Regions from separate parts of the Oceanobacillus sp. B139/18 genome, predicted to be linked through region 4. Evidence: predicted binding sites of a transcription regulator. Region 4 holds the regulator's gene; each other region holds the start of a gene.
What was found. The regulator Rex, encoded in region 4, represses fermentation and respiration genes when NADH is low (regulators of the CRP and FNR family bind a similar motif). The targets are predictions, from matches to a motif close to TTGTGAAATATTTCACAA.
Positions count from the first base shown of each region.

Region 1: a site for Rex is predicted at 1,785-1,802, ahead of ACZSMY_RS16825 (nitrate reductase subunit alpha). Genes of this name have one in related genera too.
Region 2: a site for Rex is predicted at 1,845-1,862, ahead of qoxA (cytochrome aa3 quinol oxidase subunit II). Genes of this name have one in related genera too.
Region 3: a site for Rex is predicted at 1,474-1,491, ahead of ACZSMY_RS09375 (FAD:protein FMN transferase). Genes of this name have one in related genera too.

Region 1 is NZ_JBVFXI010000006.1:38,300-41,516, forward strand. It holds gene ACZSMY_RS16825 (nitrate reductase subunit alpha) at 1-1,717, opposite strand, end outside; gene ACZSMY_RS16830 (nitrate/nitrite transporter) at 2,068-3,217, shown strand, end outside.
Region 2 is NZ_JBVFXI010000001.1:37,223-40,439, reverse strand. It holds gene ACZSMY_RS00175 (exonuclease SbcCD subunit D) at 1-189, opposite strand, end outside; gene ACZSMY_RS00170 (EAL domain-containing protein) at 285-1,499, opposite strand; gene qoxA (cytochrome aa3 quinol oxidase subunit II) at 2,002-2,889, shown strand; gene qoxB (cytochrome aa3 quinol oxidase subunit I) at 2,961-3,217, shown strand, end outside.
Region 3 is NZ_JBVFXI010000002.1:408,933-412,149, forward strand. It holds gene menA (1,4-dihydroxy-2-naphthoate polyprenyltransferase) at 1-310, opposite strand, end outside; gene ACZSMY_RS09375 (FAD:protein FMN transferase) at 330-1,382, opposite strand; gene ACZSMY_RS09380 (FAD-dependent oxidoreductase) at 1,730-3,217, shown strand, end outside.
Region 4 is NZ_JBVFXI010000002.1:617,438-620,654, forward strand. It holds gene ACZSMY_RS10360 (CPBP family intramembrane glutamic endopeptidase) at 297-1,001, shown strand; gene ACZSMY_RS10365 (DUF4305 domain-containing protein) at 1,003-1,197, shown strand; gene ACZSMY_RS10370 (redox-sensing transcriptional repressor Rex) at 1,316-1,951, opposite strand; gene ACZSMY_RS10375 (ABC-F family ATP-binding cassette domain-containing protein) at 2,309-3,217, shown strand, end outside.

The DNA of each region.
Region 1 (3,217 bases), on a different contig from region 4:
TTTCCTGGCCGACATAATGTGCCCAGCCGCCGCCATTGACTCCTTGTGCTCCAACCATCAGAACAAGGTTGACAACAGCTCTGTAAATCGTATCGGAATGGTACCAATGGTTGATTCCGGCTCCCATGATAATCATGGAACGTCCATTTGTATCAATGGCATTTTGAGCAAATTCACGAGCAATTTTAATTACTAAATTGCGGTCCACTCCGGTAATCTGTTCCTGCCATGCAGGTGAAAACGGCGCAATCTCATCGTAGGACGCAGCCGCCTCCCCTCCCAATCCGCGGTCGATTCCGTAGTTGGCAAGCATTAAATCATACACCGTTGCGATATATTCTGTCTCACCGTCTATCTCGATTTGCTTTACAGGTACGGTACGAGGAAGTACTTTCTTTGTCTCTGCATCAAAGTACGGCATATCTACAGAAACAACTTCATCTTCCCTGCCAAGAAAACTTAAAACCGGCTCAATTTTTTCGTTGGTTCTTTCATCAAATAGTTTTAAATTCCAGTTGCCTTTTTCGTCCCAACGAGATCCCATCGTGCCATGCGGGATGGAAAAATCCCCGGTAAGATCGTTGTACAACGCTGGTTTCCATTCATTGTTCTCTGATTCTATTCCAAGGTCTTTTGCATGTAAAAAGCGATCTGCTGTAAACCTTCCATTTTCCTTTTTCAAACGTACGGAAAATGGAAAATCCGTATATTGCTTCGCGTAGTCTTCAAAATAAGGCGTTTTATTTTTATCATAAAATTCATTTAAAATAACATGCCCCATTGCCATCGCAACTGCGCCATCCGTGCCTTGTTTTACCGACAGCCAGTCATCCGAGAATTTGGTGGATTCTGCATAATCCGGACTTACCGAGATGACCTTGGTACCTTTATACCTTGCTTCCACTAAAAAGTGTGCATCAGGTGTACGAGTTAACGGAACATTCGAACCCCAGGTAATAATATAGCTTGAATTAAACCAGTCAGAGCTTTCCGGCACATCTGTCTGATCTCCCCAAATCTGCGGGGATGCCGGCGGTAAGTCTGCATACCAATCATAGAAACTCAGCATTTGACCGCCGAGAAGGTGCATGAAGCGGCTGCCTGATGCATAACTGATCATGGACATGGCAGGAATCGGAGAAAATCCAACATTTCGATCCGGACCATATTTGATGGCAGTATATAAGCAGGAAGCTGCAACCAGTTTGTTTACCTCTCCCCAATCAGCACGGGCGAGGCCGCCTTTTCCTCTTGCTTGTTTATAGGATGCTGCCTTTTCCTTATCCTCTACAATGCTTTTCCAAGCTTCTAATGGATTTTCATGGGTTTGCAATGCTTCTCTCCATAGCGTAAGTAATTTTTTTCTTACATAAGGATATTTCACACGTAAAGGGCTATAAATGTACCACGAAAAACTGGCTCCTCTAGGGCAGCCGCGAGGTTCAAATTCTGGCATATCCGGGCCAGTTGTCGGATAATCCAACGCTTGCCCTTCCCATGTCACGATGCCGTCTTTTACATAGATGTTCCAGCTGCATGATCCCGTGCAGTTAACCCCATGGGTAGAACGAATAACGGTGTCATGCTGCCATCTTCTTCTATAAACATTTTCCCAATCACGGTTTCCTTCTTGCAGTTGACTATGGTTATTGGAATATTTCTCTTTCGGCTTTAAGTAATTCAATCTTTGCCAAAGCGGAGATGGTTTCTTCGCCATCTAAATCCCTCCTAATAGAATTGCTAATCAATCTATGACCTATTAAATCATTTCTTATTTCGGCTCGTTGTGAAAAACATCACACGTAGGACAGAAATTAAAATGGATTCAAACGGATAGCATATTGCTTGTTGTTGAGTGTTTGAAAAAGACTGCTATTACTGCCAAAAAGAAGTTCCAGCAAAAAAATCTTCTTTCTGTCTTCAAAAAAATGACACAAATCATGTGATTTATTTCACTACGTATTTGTGAAAGAAAGATTAAAATTTTCAACGTAATCAAATGAATAGAAATAGAAGCATCGAAAAAAACAAATGAAAGAATTACCTCATCATGGAAGGAGAATAAAAATGAAAAAACCCGGATTACAATTAATCTTACAGACTTCAAATCTATTTATCGGATTTATGGTGTGGGTACTGATTTCATCGCTCATGCCATACATTACAATGGATATTTCATTAACATCCGGTCAAGCATCTATTATTACGGCCATCCCTGTTATTTTAGGATCTTTACTGCGTATTCCAATTGGTTTTTATGCCGATCGCTTTGGGGCACGAATTATTTTTCTCATTAGCTTTTTGATTTTACTATTCCCTGTTTTCTTCTTAAGCATTGCCGACTCTTTCACAGATTTAGTCATTGGCGGCTTACTATTGGGGATAGGCGGAGCGGTTTTCTCCATCGGAGTGACATCCCTTCCAAAATATTACCCAAAGGAAAAACACGGTTTTATCAATGGCGTATATGGGATTGGTAACGTTGGTACAGCAATTACATCCTTTGGCGCACCTGTACTCGCTGGGGCAATTGGATGGCAAGGTACCATCCGAAGCTTCCTGATTATCTTACTTGTTTTTGCCGCACTTGTTTTTATCTTTGGGGATCGTTCAGAAGAAAAAGTGAAGAAATCAATGGCGGAACAAATCAAAGGTGTGTATAAAAACACAACCCTATGGTTCCTAAGCCTATTTTATTTCATCACATTTGGTGCTTTTGTTGCTTTTACCATGTTCCTGCCAAGCTTTTTAGTAGATAACTTCAGTTTAGAACCGGTAGATGCCGGCATTCGAACTGCTATCTTTATTGTGATTGCTACAGCATTAAGACCAATTGGAGGTTTATTGGCTGATAAATTCAATGCATTTATCATCTTAATGTTTGTATTCATTGGGGTAGCTTTCTCAGGCATCTTATTATCCTTTTCACCAGGTATCGAGTGGTATACCGTTGGTGCATTGGCCGTTGCGGTAACCGTAGGGATTGGAAATGGGACAGTCTTTAAATTAGTTCCCTTATATTTTTCAAAACAAGCTGGTATCGTCAATGGGATCGTTTCTGCGATGGGCGGATTAGGCGGATTCTTTCCACCATTACTATTAACAGGTGTAGCTAACCTCACTGGACATCATGCGATTGCATTTATGTTAATGTCTGAGTTTGCTATCGTCAGCTTTATCATCGTTATATTTATGTATTATCAAGACCGGGTAAGTA
Region 2 (3,217 bases), on a different contig from region 4:
TAATAAATCAACTGCTTCTACAGGAGGTACCGCACGATCATATAAATCTCCTGCAATAATAACAGCGTGCGGACTTTCTTTTTCCACCGCTTCAACAAACTGATCCAGGATGCAGGCCTGGTCTTCAGTCATATAAACGCCTTGAACCAGCTTACCCAGATGCCAATCTGCTGTATGAATCAATTTCATTTAAAAACCTCCTTCTATCCGGAAATTCATCAAAGACGAAAAAACGGACAAATCAAGCTTTGAAAGGTACTCATTCCCCTTTCATTACTATTCTCTTATAGTAAGCCTTCTTTTTCTAGCAAATAACTGTATGGAATATCAAAAAATATATATCGTTCCTGAGACAGCGGATAAGCGTACGTTCGTATCAGCTCGGAACGCTCGATATCTGTGTATAAATCCGATAAAATTCCTTTTTTCTCAATATTCATCCGCATTATATTCTCGAAAAAGTATGGACGCCAGCTCCAGTTTTTATGCATCCCTTCCTCAATCAAGGTCCAGCTCCCCTGCATATCTTTTTCCACGTTCGCCGAGATTTGCAGGCCGACGCTGTTGCAAACATAGATACGAAATACAAAATCTTCACAGCCCTCAGCAAGCTTCAGTAGCCAGCTGTCGTCGTTTGTTTGTTTTGTCTGGGAAAGAAGACGGTCAATTATTGCATAAACGGAATCTAATAATTCAAATTGTGCCTTCGCTTTCTTTTGTTCATAGGTTACAAATTCTCTAAAATACTCCGTTAATTTATTTTTACATGCATCTTCCTCAATAAAATCCTGCTGCGGATAAGTCAGATAGCTGCCCTGATAATATTCACCGCCGCTTTGCCATGCAAAATTCAATTGTTTATAAGAACGGATGCCTTTAAATAACAAAGAAGCACCTATTTTTCTCGATAACATCGACACGCCAAAATAAACATCCTTATACAGATGCGGGAGCAGATCATCCTTTAAAAACGATGTATCTACTTTAATAAAGGAAGGATGCAAGACGGCTAGTTGATTCAGACTGCCATTTGGGTCAGCTAATTCAATGCTGATTTTTACTCCCAGTGTCTTTAAGTATTTAATGATATGACCTAGCTGATCTGTATTAATTGGCAGACAGGTATCCTTGATTTCGAGAATGATTTCATTCAGATTTAATCCTTTTTCTTGATACTCATGCAATAAATCAATAAATACTTCTCCATTATCACGTACCAATAATTCTGCATCATAGTATAAAGTAAGGTGTCCTGTAAAATGTTCTTGTAATTTTTTCTCAATTGCTTTTTGATGGATATACTGGTTTACCTCCAGCCGGAATTCATCTGGAATGGAGGTATCATCGAAGAGCCAATCTAAACGCTGCTCTTTATTATTTTCATCTAAGTAGTAAGCAATTACTTCATAACCGCTTACCAGCTGCTTATCAGCCCGGACAATCGGTTTATAATAAGGAAGTAATTGTTCTAAATCTATCAATATATCTAATGGATCCATGCTGGCTCCCCCTTCGTTTCATTATAGCATATTCCACTTTACACTTATTTGATTTACATTTTCCTCTTATAATATCAAAAAATAACTCATAATCTTATTCAGAAGCCCTTCTTAAATTTATTTTCAGATATATACCGGCATAAATCAGTTTATCGCAGTATAACTCCGGAACTGGGGTTGCGGTTACTCCCCCATCGAGGAACCTTTGTGCGTCGAAAACCCCTCACTAAAGGAAGTTTCAATTTAATGTTAAAAGCCCTATTACTACCATTTATTAATATTGTCAAGCCTTTTTCGACATTTACCGACAAAATTCAAAAAGATGTAGAAGTTTTCATGAACATTTTGTGAAGTGTTTTTCAATCTCTTGTAATTTCCTTACATCAGTATTAATATTATCTCTGCTATAAACCAATGCTAAGTTAATTGTGTGTTCATTTTGTGAACAACCTTTTAATCATAGTAATCCATCTTATTAAACATCAAAGGAAGGGGTATCAACATGAAGTTAAAGTGGACCTACTTAGCCTTATTAACAGGCATTGCTGCTTTTCTGGCAGGCTGTGAACCATTACTTGTACTTGATCCAAAAGGTCCTCAAGCAGATACAACTGCAACTGTGATTTGGATATCGATTTTTACAATGTCATTCATTGTAATTGTTGTCTTAGTAATGCTGACAGTTATTTTATTTAAATATAGAGCGTCAAAACAAGATCCTGACTACGAGCCGCCTCATATTGAGGGTAATAAATATGTAGAAGGAATTATTGTCGCTGTTCCAATTTTAATTGTTGCCTTTTTATCCGTGGTTTCTACCATTTCGACACATCAAGTGGAGAGCCCTCCAGAAGGCTATGCTGAAGACGAGCCGCTCGTTATCTATGCATCCTCTTCTAACTGGAAATGGCATTTCAGTTATCCGGAACAGGACATTGAAACAGTGAATTATGTTTTCATCCCAACAAATCAAAACGTTGAATTCCGTTTATATTCTCATGGAACGATTTCAAGTTTCTGGATTCCTCAATTGGCAGGACAGAAATATGCGATGGCAGATATGACAAACTATCTGAACGTTGTTGCAGATGAGCCTGGGGAATATATGGGAAGAAACTCTAACTTTAACGGAGAAGGTTTTGCAGAAAATGAATTTGCTGTTACAGCAATGCCTCCAAGTGAATTCGATTCCTGGGTAGAAGATATTCATAATACTGCGGATCCGCTGACCGAAGAAGAATTTGAAGAATTATTAGAGCCTGGACATTTAGGACAAATGACTTTCACTGGTACACATCAGGAATTTAAACCTGCACCTGAGGGAGAGAACAGTCCGCATAATCATGGACCATCTGATTCAGATGAAGATGGCGGACACCATCATCATTAATCAGCTTTACAACAGCACTCAAATTTGAGGCGCCTGAAAATTTCTGAGCTCTAGAAAGGAGTTTCGACATAATGGATTTTTTAGATAGATTTTCTATTCCGCCCCATGATGATCCAATGCTTTATGCATCCATCGTTGCGATTGGACTTGTAAGTATTGCGATTGTTTTTGGTGTTACCTATTTCAAAAAATGGGGATATCTTTGGAATAATTGGTTAACAACGGTTGATCACAAACGAATTGGTATTATGTATATCATTTCAGCATTGCTTATGCTTTTCAGAGGTGGAGCAGATGCTGTGATGATGCGTCTGCAGACAGCTGTTCC
Region 3 (3,217 bases), 210 kb from region 4:
CTAATAGTGAAGCTATCGCCAGCATGGTAATAATCGTGGCCACCACTCTCTTTTCAGGGATATTTTCCTGTCCGATAATATTGGATTGTCTGCGATAGTCATCACTTAATGCCTTCTTATAATCCATGTAATTATTGATAGCCGTTGTAGTTAAATCAAACAGCAGCATGGCACTAAAGAAAATAGCTGTGTTTAGCGGTTCAAACATATCATAACGATAGATAACAAATAATAGTCCAATTAAAAACGGAAATAAACTAGCTAATTTGGTGCGAATTTCTACCAGCTTTAAAAACGTAGGCAGTGTCATCATAGCCCGCTCCCCTCACCTATTCTATTAACGTAAATTCCTCATCTGTCAGTTCAAAATTGCCGGCTAATCCATCGGTGATATAAACATTTTTGTCCTTTGTCACAAAGATGGCTTCTGCATCCTGCATCTGTTGAATAAAGTCCAATCCTTCCTCTAACCCTTTTGAATATAGCAGTGTCGAAAGTGCATCCCCGTCAATTGAATGCTCACTGATAACCGAAACACTGGCAAGCTCTCCTTCAAACGGATAGCCAGTCTGCGGATTTAATAAATGATGATAGATTTCACCCTCCACTTCTAAAAAACGTTCATAAATACCAGAAGTAACGATAGACTGATTCGAAGCAGTCAATCTGCCAACAGTTTCTCCCATTGGCAAGAATGGATTTTGAACACCAACAACCCAGGGATCACCTGATGTCTGGTTCCCCATAACATATATATTGCCTCCTAAATCAACCACAGCAGTGGTGACCCCTTCCTCCTCTAACAGTTCTATGACTTCATCAGCAATATAACCCTTCGCAATTGCTCCCAGGTCTAACCGCATACTGGATTCTGTCAGCATCACGCTTTGCTCTGCTTCATCGAGTTCTATTTTTTCATAATCAATCAACGGCAGTATGTCATCAATTTCCTCCTGCAACGGTTTTCTCGCATCATCCATCCCGATATTCCAAAGGCTGGTTAATGGACCGACAGCAATATCAAAGGAGCCCTCTGCCAATTCACTGTAATCCTTTCCTTGCTTAATCACCTGCCATACATCCTCTGACACCTCGACAGGGCCTTTTCCGGCCTGTTCATTGATTTCAGCCACTTCCGACCCAGCTTCATTGGCAGTCATTTGCTGTTCCAATACTTCAATTCGGTCAAACACCTTATCTAACGCCGACTCTTTATCCTTGTCATACACCTTTATCGTGATAACTGTTCCCAGTAAAAATTCTGTCTCACTATATGGATTGCTGATTAATGATGATGCATCGCTTGATGAATCGGCATTTTTAGAACAGCCTGCAATAATCAGCATCAGCAGCATCAGTGAGATACCAATTTGTTTCTTCATTTTCATACCTCCCTCGCCCTTGTGAATGTTAATAAACACCATAATAATTATTTTCATGTGATTTAATTCACAATTATTTACATAATTTTAATTGTGAATAATTTCACAAATATTACATGTTTATTGTATAATTTATTTCGTATCATGTCTATAAAAAACACAAACAAATCTATTATTACCAAGGATTTTGTCATGAAAATGACACACCTGATTATTTGATATTTTATTTTTAATTTGTGAACTATTTATCAAATCTATAGACTTTTTTTATGAATATGTTAGAATGAAATTGTTCAATAGTTCACAAATTTAACATTATCTATTTTGATTACAAAGGAGTGAATACAATGGCGGAGAAAAATATTGTTATTATTGGCGCCGGCTACGCAGGGGTGCATGCAGCTAAGAAGCTGGCCAAAAAATACAAACGTGATGATTCTGTTTCTATTACTCTGATAGATCGACATTCCTATCACACCATGATGACAGAATTACATGAAGTAGCTGCACACCGGGTAGAACCATCTGCTATTCAATTTGATTTACGAAAATTATTTAACCGCACCAAAGTGAAACTCGTCACAGACAATGTTACCAACGTCGATCATGATACGAAGACCGTCACCACGGAACACGGTGAATTCGCTTATGACTACCTTATTCTCGGGATGGGCGGCGAAGCAAACGACTTTGGTACACCAGGTGTAAAAGAGAACGGCTTTACCCTCTGGTCCTGGGAAGATGCGATCCGCATCCGGCAGCATTTAGAGGAGGTCGTCAAACGGGCAGCATTAGAACATGACCCGGAAAAACGCCGTGCCATGCTCACCTTTACAGTTTGCGGTTCCGGCTTTACCGGTATTGAAATGATTGGAGAGCTTATCGAGTGGAAATACCGTTTAGCAAAGGAAAATAAACTGGACGAAGAAGAAATTCAGCTGTATGTAGTCGAAGCGGCCTCCTCTATTTTAAATATGCTGGACCGAAAAAGTGCAGATAAAGCAGAAAAGTATTTAAATAAAAAAGGCGTTACCTTGCTTAAAAACTCACCAATCGTTGAAGTAAAAGAGGATAGCGTCGTATTTAAATCAGGGGAAACCCTTTCCACACACACATTGATTTGGACAGCCGGGGTCAAGGCAAATTCGGATACAGAAGATTACGGTATCCCGACTGCCAGAGCAGGACGTCTGAAAGTAAATGAATATATGGAAGCAGAAAACTTGGAGAACGTCTATGTTATCGGCGACTTAGCCTATTTTGAAGAAGAGGAAGGCAAGCCGACGCCGCAAATTGTCGAAGCGGCCGAACAGACAGGTGTGACAGCAGCTAAATCCATTATTGCGGAAATCGATAACGGCCAAAAAGAAGCATTTGAAGGGAAATACCATGGCACGATGGTTTCCATCGGAGCCAGATATGGTGTGGCGAATTTAATGGGGCTGCGTTTAAGCGGCTGGCTGGCTAATCTGATGAAGCACTTGGTTAACCTGTATTATTTCTTCGGGATACGAAGCGGCTATTATATGTTTCATTATATTATGCATGAATTTTTCCAAACCAAGGATAAGCGCAACATTTTCAGAGATACAATTACCAGATATGGAAATGTTTTGTGGAGCTTGCCATTGCGATTATTTGTCGGCGGTTTTTGGCTCGATGAAGCAGCCTCTAAAATTTGGGGAGAATCTGTTTGGGGTGAAGTCACCTCAGGCTCTGCAGGTATTTCTCGATTATTTCAGGGACTCGGAGAAGATTCCTGGCTGACCGGGAACAGCGTGAACATGCCATTTGAATGGCTGCAAACAACCACCAGCAGTGCAAGTGAAGCGGTA
Region 4 (3,217 bases):
TAATTCTTGGAAAAAATGCAAGCACGATGATGATGAATTTTTAGAAAAACTTAGATTCGCTTGCTTTTCAGTGAATCCTCAGTTTTTTTATACTGCTCCATCGTGTTAGAAAAACTTGTATTCGTTTACTTTTTGAAGATAACTTCTACTTTTCACTTTCTGCTTTCTTATTTTAACCCTTGTTTATTTTCTTTTTCAATGTTTCATGCATGATTTGATGTACTTTTGATTATAATTTTCAGTAACAGTTGTGTTAGAATATATCCTATGGCGATAATAGTTGAAGGAGCGTTTTTATGACTCGAAGATATACATATGTCATTCTCACATATATCATTATGCAATTTTCTGTTTTACTTATGGCCCCGCTGATTACATCCATATTTGGTGTAAACCTTGCGCTTGCCAGTATTTATTGGTCTGTCTTTAGTTTCACTCTTGGCCTTGTTATTGTTCTCTGGCTCTTAAAGCCTGATATGCAGGTCCGGGCTCATCCAGATGCTGTCGGGATCGGCGGTATTATTGTCTGGTCTGTTCTGGGAATTATTATGGCCCTTCTTTCACAAGGGCTGGCTGCCACCATTGAAATGGAGCTATTTGGAATCGATCCCGGTTCAGAGAATACCCAAGGCATTATGAACATGGCACGGGCTGTGCCAATTTTTATTGTTCTTCCGGCAATTTTGGCGCCTATTTTAGAAGAAATCATTTTCCGGAAAATTATATTTGGTTCGCTGTATAAAAAAATGAACTTTTTCTTTGCGGCTTTAATTTCTTCTCTTATTTTTGCCGTGATTCATACAGATTTTCTGCATATACTAGTATATGCTGCGATGGGCTTTGTTTTTGCATTCCTTTATGTACAAACAAAACGAATTCTTGTACCTATCATCGTACATGCCGGGATGAACACCCTTGTCGTGCTGGCTCAGCTTTCCTTAGATCCAGAAGAAATTCAAAAACGGCTTGACCAATTACAACTCATATTCTTTGGAGGTTAACATGCATCAGCCTTATTTAATAAAAGCCATTCTTTATGTTTTATTCGGTGTTTTATTTATTTATGTCGGGGTTCTCAGCAAGGGAGAATCCGTCTGGGATACAGTTCCCCTTATATTCGCCGGATTTGCAGCTTTAACCTTCTATGCCGGCTTCCGGATGCTGCGATTCTATTTTAAAGTAAAGAATAAAAAATAAAAAACTAGCTCTTAGGCAGGAAGCTTCTTAAATTTAGAAGTTCTGTAAAGAGCTAGTTTTTTGCAATTAGAAAGCAGAAGATTGGTTAAGAAAACATTATGGAGCTTCTGTGCATATCCTACTCCTCTTCTAAGGAATAATGCTTCAAAAAGTATACAAGTGATTGCAATTCTACTGTTAAATCAATGTGATGGACACGAATATAGTTTGGAACGGTAATACGTGCCGGCGTGAAATTAAGAATACCTTTAATACCGAGCTCCACAAGGCGGTTCGCAGCGGCATCTGCTTCTTCTGCAGGTATTGTTAAAATAGCAACTTCAATTCCGCTTATTTTATCCTCTAATTCATTCACATGATACACGGGAACACCGCCAACTTCCGTGCCTACCTTGGAATCATCCGTATCAAACGCCATCGTGATACGAATATTATTGTTCTTTAAAAAGTTATAATGCAAAAATGCAGTTCCCAGGTTTCCAACACCAATTAAAGCAACATTTGTTATCTCATGCTGGTCCAGTGTACTTTTAAAGAACCCTAATAGATACTCCACATTATATCCGTATCCTTTTTTCCCAAGTGCACCAAAATAGGAGAAGTCTCTGCGGATCGTTGCAGAATCTACTTTAACAGCCTCACTTAACTCTTTGGAAGATACACGCATCTTCCCTTGCTGATATAAATTATTTAAAAATCGGTAATATAAAGGCAAACGCTTTGCTGTTGCCTGCGGGATTTTATTTTGTTCCATTTGAAACGGCCTCTCTTCAATTACTAATGTATAGGAAAACTTACATGTTAAATTATTTCATTTTTTGTACATGGATACTGCCATAATTTTACACGTTCGCTTTCATTATGTTGTAAATAACGCATTTATTCAATAGTACACACTCTATTATATAATTTTAACAGAAATACAGCCAACATAGCGAACTTTATTATAATTTTATTGTAGCTTCTATTTGGATACGTTACACTGATAGAAGGTATTACTTTCCTTTTACAGGATGGTTCAAGAAGACAGGATAAGCAATAACATGCTCGTCACCTTATTTTCATGTGCTTTTTGAACAGCTTTTTTTACGAGTCAGAAAGGATGGCAACGATGATTTTAATGCAACTAAATGGAATCTCTAAATCCTTTGGAGCAGAAGAGATTCTAGCTAATATAAAAATGGAAATAAAAGATAATGAACGGATTGCAATAGTCGGCCGCAATGGAGCCGGAAAGTCAACACTTCTCAAAATCATGGCAGGAGAAATGCCTTATGACGGCGGTGAGATCTTCCAGCCGAAAGACCTGACATTCGGCTATCTCTCACAGCATATGACGTTAGAGTCCGGAAAAACCATCTGGCAAGAGATGCTGGATGTATTTTCGCCTCTGCTTGCCATGGAGAAAAAATTACGTGAACTGGAAGCACAGATGGCAGACGCCTCCAATATGGAAGCATCTGATTATCAACAGCTGCTCGAAAGATATGATACGCTTCAAAATGAATATCAATCAAATGGCGGATATACGTATCAAGCGGAAATAAAATCTGTGCTCACCGGGTTGTCCTTTGGTGATTATGATTACGATACATTAATTACCGATTTAAGCGGCGGACAGAAAACAAGACTTGCCCTCGGTAAGCTTCTACTGCAAAAACCGCAGCTGCTTATTCTCGATGAACCGACGAACCACTTAGATATTGACACACTTACATGGCTCGAAGGCTATTTAGTAAGCTATCCAGGTGCTATCATTATTGTTTCCCATGACCGCTACTTTTTAGACAAAACTGTATCAATTGTTTATGAAATTTCCAGACATCATTCTAAAAAGTTCCACGGAACATACAGTAACTACTTAGCTCAAAAAGCGCTTGATTATGAGCAGGAGAAAAAAGAATTTGAAAAACAGCAGACAGAAATTAAACGGATGGAAGATTTTATTCAGCGTAACTTAGCACGCGCTTCTACGACGAAACGTGCCCAGAGCAGACGGAAAAAGCTTGAAAAAATAGAT